DNA from 2 places in the Paraburkholderia edwinii genome. Region 2 is predicted to be linked to the other one. Evidence: riboswitches for the same ligand, from Rfam matches in the RefSeq annotation. Region 2 holds a riboswitch; the other holds the start of a gene.
The links. A riboswitch is a leader RNA that binds a small molecule or an ion and turns the genes downstream of it on or off. The one in region 2 is predicted to bind ZMP and ZTP.

Region 1 (3,404 bases), on a different replicon from region 2:
GAATAGCGCCCGGTGGACGGCGCTGAGGGCGGCGCTGAGGGCCGCGCGGGTGGTTGACGGCCGCCACGACGGGCGGCCGCGGATGTGACGTTTCGGTGTACGTCGCGTAGTGACGACGCACACATGCCTTGCACAATGCAAGGTGATCAGGATGCCAGACCGTTCAGGGCGCGGCCGCGATCACCTCGGCGACGCAGGCTGTGAGCTTCTTACCGTACGGTACGTGCAGGAATTCGTTGGGACCGTGCGCGTTCGACTTCGGCCCAAGTACGCCGCACACCATGAACTGCGACTGCGGGAAGCCGGCTTTCAATACGTTCATCAACGGGATCGTGCCACCCTGGCCGATATAGGCGCAGTCCGCGCCGAAGTGCTGGCGCGACGCGTCGTTCAATGCGGCGCCGAGCCACGTTGCGACGTCCGGCGCGTTCCAGCCCGTCGCCGCGCCGCTGTCGGGCTTGAAAGTGACTTTCGCGTTATACGGCGGGTCGAGTTCGAGCAAGGCTTTCAGTTCGTTGACGGCCTTGCCGGCATCGACGAGCGGCGGCAGCCGCAGCGACAGCTTGAACGCGGTGCGCGGGCGCAGCACATTGCCCGCATCGGCCAGCGACGGCAGGCCGGCCGCGCCGGTCACCGCCAGCGACGGACGCCACGTGGAATTGAGCAGCGCGTCTTGCGGGTCGGTTGTGGTCGGCAGGACCTGGCGGCCGTCCTGACCGCACGCCCAGGGCATTTTCTTCCACACGTCGTCGCCGAGTATCGCTGCGGTCGCTTCGGCTTCGCGCAGACGGTCAGGCGGTATCGGGCAATGAAAGCCCTTCGGCAGCAGATTGCCGGTCGATGCGTCTTCGAGCCGCTCGAGCAGTTGCCGCATGATGCGAAAGCTCGATGGCGCGATGCCGCCGTAGGAGCCCGAATGAATGCCTTCGTCGAGTACCTGCACTTCGAGGTCGCCCGACACGAGACCGCGCAGCGACGTGGTGAGCCAGAGCTGATCGTAGTTGCCCGCGCCGGAATCGAGGCACACGACAAGACCGACCTTGCCGAGCCGGTCGCGCAGCGCGTCGACATAGGGCAGCAGGTCGTAGCTGCCCGACTCCTCGCAGGTTTCGATGAGCCCGACGCAACGCGGCCGCTCGACGCCCTGCGCGTCGAGCGCCGCAAGCGCGGTGACGCTCGCGTAGATCGCGTAGCCGTCATCGGCGCCGCCGCGGCCGTAGAGCTTGCCGTCTTCGAGCTTCGGCGTCCAGGGTCCGAGGTCGTTGCGCCAGCCCGCGAATTCCGGCTGCTTGTCGAGATGCCCGTACAGCACGATGGTTTCGGTGCTGCCCGAACGCGTTGCGGGCGCTTCGAAGAAGATCACCGGCGTGCGGCCCGACAAACGCACCACTTCGAGCTTCAGGCCACGCACCGGCTGCGTCTCGGCCCACTTCGCCGCTTCCGTGACGACGCGCTCGATATAGCCGTGCTTCTGCCAGTCGGGATCGAACGCCGGGCTCTTGGCGGGAACGGCGATGTAATCGGTCAGCGCGGGCACGATCTCGTCGTTCCATTTGCGCTCGACGAAATCGCGCAGCGTGTCGGGGTCCAGTTTTGAATGCGTGGTGGCGTCGGAAATCATCGCAGCATGTCCGGTCGGGGAAAAAACACATGATAGTCCCGATCGTGGCTAGCGCTGCAGAGGGCGGCGTCGCACTGCATCGTGTGTCTCTGCGCTGCGCGCACGGCGTATTCGCGCGACAATGGTGCATTCGCCATGCATCGTCCACCCGTCGCAATCCAATGGAGAATCTCCTCGTCCAAGGCGTCGCGGCCGTTGTCGCGCTGGCAGTCTATTTCCTGCCATCGATCATCGCCGACCGGCGCAAACGTTACGATCTGCTGACTATTGCGCTCTTCAACGCTGTGGTCGGCTGGACTGTATTCGGCTGGCTGCTCGCGCTTTACTGGGCCTTTCAGCCGAATCCGCCGAAGAACGTGGCTGGCGAAATCATCAAGTCGCGCAAGATCGTGAGCATGCGCACCTTTTCGACGATGCTCGCCGAGCGGGTGCGTCTGCGCTCGTCGCGGACGCGCCGCTAAATAGCCATACTGTTGACACGTTCGATGCGTCGGCAACAGCTGTTGTCGTGGGATAATCGTGGGGTTCGCGCAACTGGCGCTACGAGATGGATCACCATCGGGGAACGCGAACTGCGGTCTGCCGCTGGCCGGAGCCGCGAACCGCCGCGCGCCTGGGCATTGCCTCGATCTTGTCACGGAGACATGCAATGCCCGAACACACCTCTCTTCTCGCTTTCGGTTTCGTCGCACTGGGTATGGCGCTGACGCCCGGTCCGAACATGATCTACCTTGTCTCGCGCTCGATTTGCCAGGGCCGAACTGCCGGGCTGATTTCGCTCGGGGGCGTCGCGCTTGGATTTGTCGTCTATATGCTGTGCGCGGCCTTCGGCATTACCGCGTTGCTGCTGGCGGTGCCGTTCGCGTACGACGCGCTGCGCTTCGGCGGCGCGCTTTATCTGTTGTGGCTCGCATGGCAAGCGGTGAAGCCCGGCGGACGTTCGCCGTTTCAGGTGCGCACACTGCCCGCGGATAGGCCGCGCAAACTGTTTGCGATGGGCTTTGTGACCAATCTGCTGAACCCGAAAATCGCGGTGCTTTATCTTTCGCTGCTGCCGCAATTCATCGATCCGCGACACGGCAGCGTACTCGGCCAGTCGCTCGCGCTGGGTTTCGTGCAGATTGCACTCAGTATGTGCGTGAACGCTGCCGTCGCGATGACGGCGGGTTCGATTGCCGGATTTCTTGCGCGCCGGCCCACGTGGCTCGTGATCCAGCGCTGGATGATGGGAACGGTGCTGACAGGTCTCGCCGTACGAATGGCCGTGGAAGCGCGGCGCTAAGCATTCGGAAAAGCGCGTTCGGGGGTCGCGCGCCTGGTGAGTCCGCTTGGTGAGTCCACTCAGTGAAGCCACTCAGTGAGACCGCCTGGCGAATCACGCCTGATGAATCCGCTCGGTGAGTCCCCTTGATGAATCACCGTGTGGGGAGCATGACCCGAATGAACTTGTGCAGTTGCACCGAGCCCGCCGGAATCGAGCGCGGCTCGCAACGCACGTTCTCGCGATCAAAGATGTCCTGGCGCAGTTCACCGTGCTCGTCGAACCACTGGCAGACGAGCCGGTCGGCTGCCGAGCCGGCCACGGGTCCTGCGTAAGTTACCGTCATGCGCGGGCCGCCGGCCTTGAGCGTGACGACGTCGCCAACGTTGAATTGGCCGGTACGTGTCGTATCGAATGGTTTGAGAGTAGCAGTCAGCATGATGTCCCCGTTATAAGCGTAGCGTCGAGCCGTCTGATCAAACAATGCCGTAAACGCACTACCGTCGAGTCAATTGAAAGAGT
Region 2 (3,404 bases):
CGCGCGACCGCGGCGTCGATCGCATCGGCGGCAACCGGCCGCTTGCGCAGCGCGAGCTTCATGCTGGAGACGATCTTGCGGCGGTCGAACTCGACGCGGCTGCCGTCCTTCTTCACGACCGACGGCAGAGCGAGCTCGACCCGCTCGTAGGTGGTGAAGCGCTTGTCGCAAGCCGGACAACGGCGCCGCCGCCGGATAGCGGCGCCGTCTTCGGACACGCGAGAGTCGACGACCTGCGTATCGTCGTGCCGGCAGAACGGGCAGCGCATGATCGGCTAGCGATAGACCGGGAAGCGCTTCGTCAGCTCGGCAACCTGCCCCCGCACGCGCTCGATGGTCGCCGTGTCTTCCGGATTGTCGAGCACGTCGGCGATCAGGTTACCCACCACTTCGGCTTCCTTGACGCCGAAGCCGCGCGTCGTCATGGCGGGCGAACCGAGGCGAATGCCGCTCGTCACGAACGGCTTTTCCGGGTCGTTCGGAATCGCGTTCTTGTTGACCGTGATATGAGCCGCGCCGAGCGCCGCTTCAGCCGCCTTGCCCGTGATGTGCTTCGCACGCAGGTCGACCAGCATCACGTGGCTCTCGGTACGGCCCGACACGATGCGCAGGCCACGCTTCACGAGCGTTTCGGCGAGCACACGAGCGTTCTCGACCACGTGTTGCTGATATTCCTTGAACTCCGGCGACAGCGCTTCCTTGAACGCGACAGCCTTCGCGGCGATCACGTGCATCAGCGGACCGCCCTGAATGCCCGGGAAAATGGCCGAGTTGATCGGCTTCTCGTACTCGGCCTTCATGAGGATCACGCCGCCGCGCGGGCCGCGCAGGCTCTTGTGCGTCGTGGTGGTGACGAAGTCCGCATGCGGCACCGGGTTCGGATAGACGCCGGCGGCAACGAGGCCGGCGTAGTGCGCCATGTCGACCATCAGATATGCGCCGACCGCCTTCGCGATCTTCGCCAGCCGTTCAAAATCGATACGCAGCGCAAACGCGGACGCGCCCGCGACGATGAGCTTCGGCTTGTGTTCGTGAGCGAGCTTCTCGGCTGCTTCGTAATCGATGTCTTCAGCCGCGTCGAGGCCGTAGCTGACCACGTTGAACCACTTGCCCGACATGTTGACCGGCGAGCCGTGCGTCAAATGGCCGCCATGCGCGAGGCTCATACCCATGATCGTGTCGCCAGGTTTGAGCATCGCGAAGAATACGCCCTGATTCGCCTGCGAGCCCGAGTTCGGCTGCACGTTCGCCGCTTCGGCCCCGAACAGCTGTTTGACGCGCTCGATCGCGAGCTGCTCGACGACATCGACATACTCGCAACCGCCGTAATAGCGCTTGCCCGGATAGCCTTCTGCGTACTTGTTCGTGAGCTGCGAGCCTTGCGCGGCCATCACGGCCGGGCTCGTGTAGTTCTCCGACGCGATCAGCTCGATATGCTCTTCCTGACGGTGGTTTTCCTGCTCGATCGCCTGCCAGACTTCCGGGTCGACGTTCGCAATGGTGCTTTGGGCTTTATCAAACATATGCGTTCCGTTGAGAATGTTCGGTTGACCGTGATTCCGCGCGTGGCTTTACGCTCGATCTTGCGCATAACAGCATACAAAGCGGCACGCGAAAGGCGTGCGCAAAGCGCGCAAGCTGGCGCGCGAAGCGGCAGGAAACTGGAAGCCTGGATATGCGGACTACGGAGGCGCCGCACACGCGAGGCAGGCCAGCAACCCGCAACGCAAATCATTGCGCGCGAATCACAGCTGCCCAGGCGAACGGCAAAACGGAGCCCCGCGCTTCACGGTGGGTTGCTCCACCTTGAACCCGTAGGGTTCTATCGCCAGTCACGCAGGGATGAGCGCGTTAGTGTATTGGAACCGCATCGAATAGGCAACCGGCCCCGCGGCACCGGCAGCAATGCAAAAAAGCCTGACGAATTCGCTACTTGCGCGCACTTTGCGACGGCCCGCGCACCTTGGAGCAACCTGCCCGATCCGGCCGGCGCCGCGCGGTTGATCGGGGGCCGCAATGGAAGTAGGCTTGTCGCCTTTCTCAACCCACCGGAAACTGGAATGATCGTCTTTGTCACCGGGGCGTCTGCCGGATTCGGCGCTGCCATCGCGCGCGCTTTTGTGAAAGGCGGCCATCGGGTCGTCGCGACCGCGCGCCGCAAGGACCGCCTCGATGCCCTCGCCCGCGAACTCGGCGAGAACCTGCTGCCGCTCGAACTCGACGTGCGCGACCGCGCGGCCGTGGAAGCGCTGTCGGCGGCTCTGCCCGACGGCTTTGCGGCAGTCGATGTGCTCGTCAACAATGCGGGGCTCGCGCTTGGCCTCGAGCCGGCCCACAAGGCCGATCTCGACGACTGGGAAACGATGATCGATACGAACTGCAAAGGCCTCGTGCAGGTCACGCGCGCGCTGCTGCCGGGCATGGTCGGGCGCAATCGTGGCCATGTGATCAATCTCGGTTCGGTTGCAAGCAGCTGGCCGTATGCCGGCGGCAATGTGTACGGCGCGACCAAGGCGTTCGTTGCGCAGTTCAGCCTGAACCTGCGCGCTGACCTGACCGGCACCGCCGTGCGCGTGACCGATATCCAGCCGGGCCTGTGCGGCGGCACCGAATTCTCGAACGTGCGCTTTCGCGGCGACGACGCGAAGGCTGCGGGCGTCTACAAGGACATGCAGCCGCTCACAGCCGAAGACATCGCCGAATCGATCTTCTGGGTCGCGACGCGCCCCGCGCACGTGAACATCAATTCGATCGAACTGATGCCGGTTGCGCAGTCGTTCGCCGGCCTGTCGGTTCATCGCGGCTGAGCACGACGGCGCCGGGAAGAGTTCGGGAAAGGTTCGGGCAAAGTGAATGAAACGTGTGCCAGAAAATCAGGCAGCCTGTCGGGTTCCGGTAAAATGCGCGACATGAAAACTCCTGGCAGTCAGGGCAAGCCCGGCGCCGAAATCGGCTTCACATGGCCGATTCGCGTGTACTACGAAGATACGGACGCCGGTGGCATCGTGTTCTACGCGAACTACCTGAAGTTTTTCGAACGCGCGCGCACCGAATGGCTGCGCGCCTGCGGCATCGAACAAAGCAGGCTCGCAAGCGAAACCGGCACGCTCTTCATCGTCTGCAGCACGGCGCTCGACTATCGTTCGCCGGCCCGCCTCGACGACTCGCTCGCGATCGTCAGCCGGATCGAACGGCTCGGCCGCGCAACGGTCGATTTCATGCAGGAAGCGTGGCGCGAAGGCACGTTGCTCGCCACCGGCTCGATCCGCATCGGCTGTGTCGATGCGGCGGCGCTGCGGCCCACCGCGATTCCGCCGGCCGTGCTCGCCGCGTTGCGGCGCGGGCCGCCCGATCGGGTCACAAGCACCGTCGCAAGCGCGAGCACAAGCAGCAGCTCAAGCGCC

Region 1: linked by a shared signal. The riboswitch ahead of KZJ38_RS34235 (LysE family translocator) and the one ahead of glyA (serine hydroxymethyltransferase) in region 2 are both predicted to bind ZMP and ZTP.

What each region holds. Positions count from the first base shown of each region.
Region 1 is NZ_CP080096.1:2,884,272-2,887,675, forward strand. Features, by position in the region: gene KZJ38_RS34225 (M20 family metallopeptidase) at 164-1,621, opposite strand; gene KZJ38_RS34230 (superinfection immunity protein) at 1,783-2,082, shown strand; ZMP/ZTP riboswitch at 2,142-2,247, shown strand; gene KZJ38_RS34235 (LysE family translocator) at 2,271-2,903, shown strand; gene KZJ38_RS34240 (YodC family protein) at 3,037-3,321, opposite strand.
Region 2 is NZ_CP080095.1:1,158,405-1,161,808, reverse strand. Features, by position in the region: gene nrdR (transcriptional regulator NrdR) at 1-269, opposite strand, end outside; gene glyA (serine hydroxymethyltransferase) at 276-1,523, opposite strand; ZMP/ZTP riboswitch at 1,747-1,846, opposite strand; gene ydfG (bifunctional NADP-dependent 3-hydroxy acid dehydrogenase/3-hydroxypropionate dehydrogenase YdfG) at 2,061-2,807, shown strand; gene ybgC (tol-pal system-associated acyl-CoA thioesterase) at 2,901-3,404, shown strand, end outside.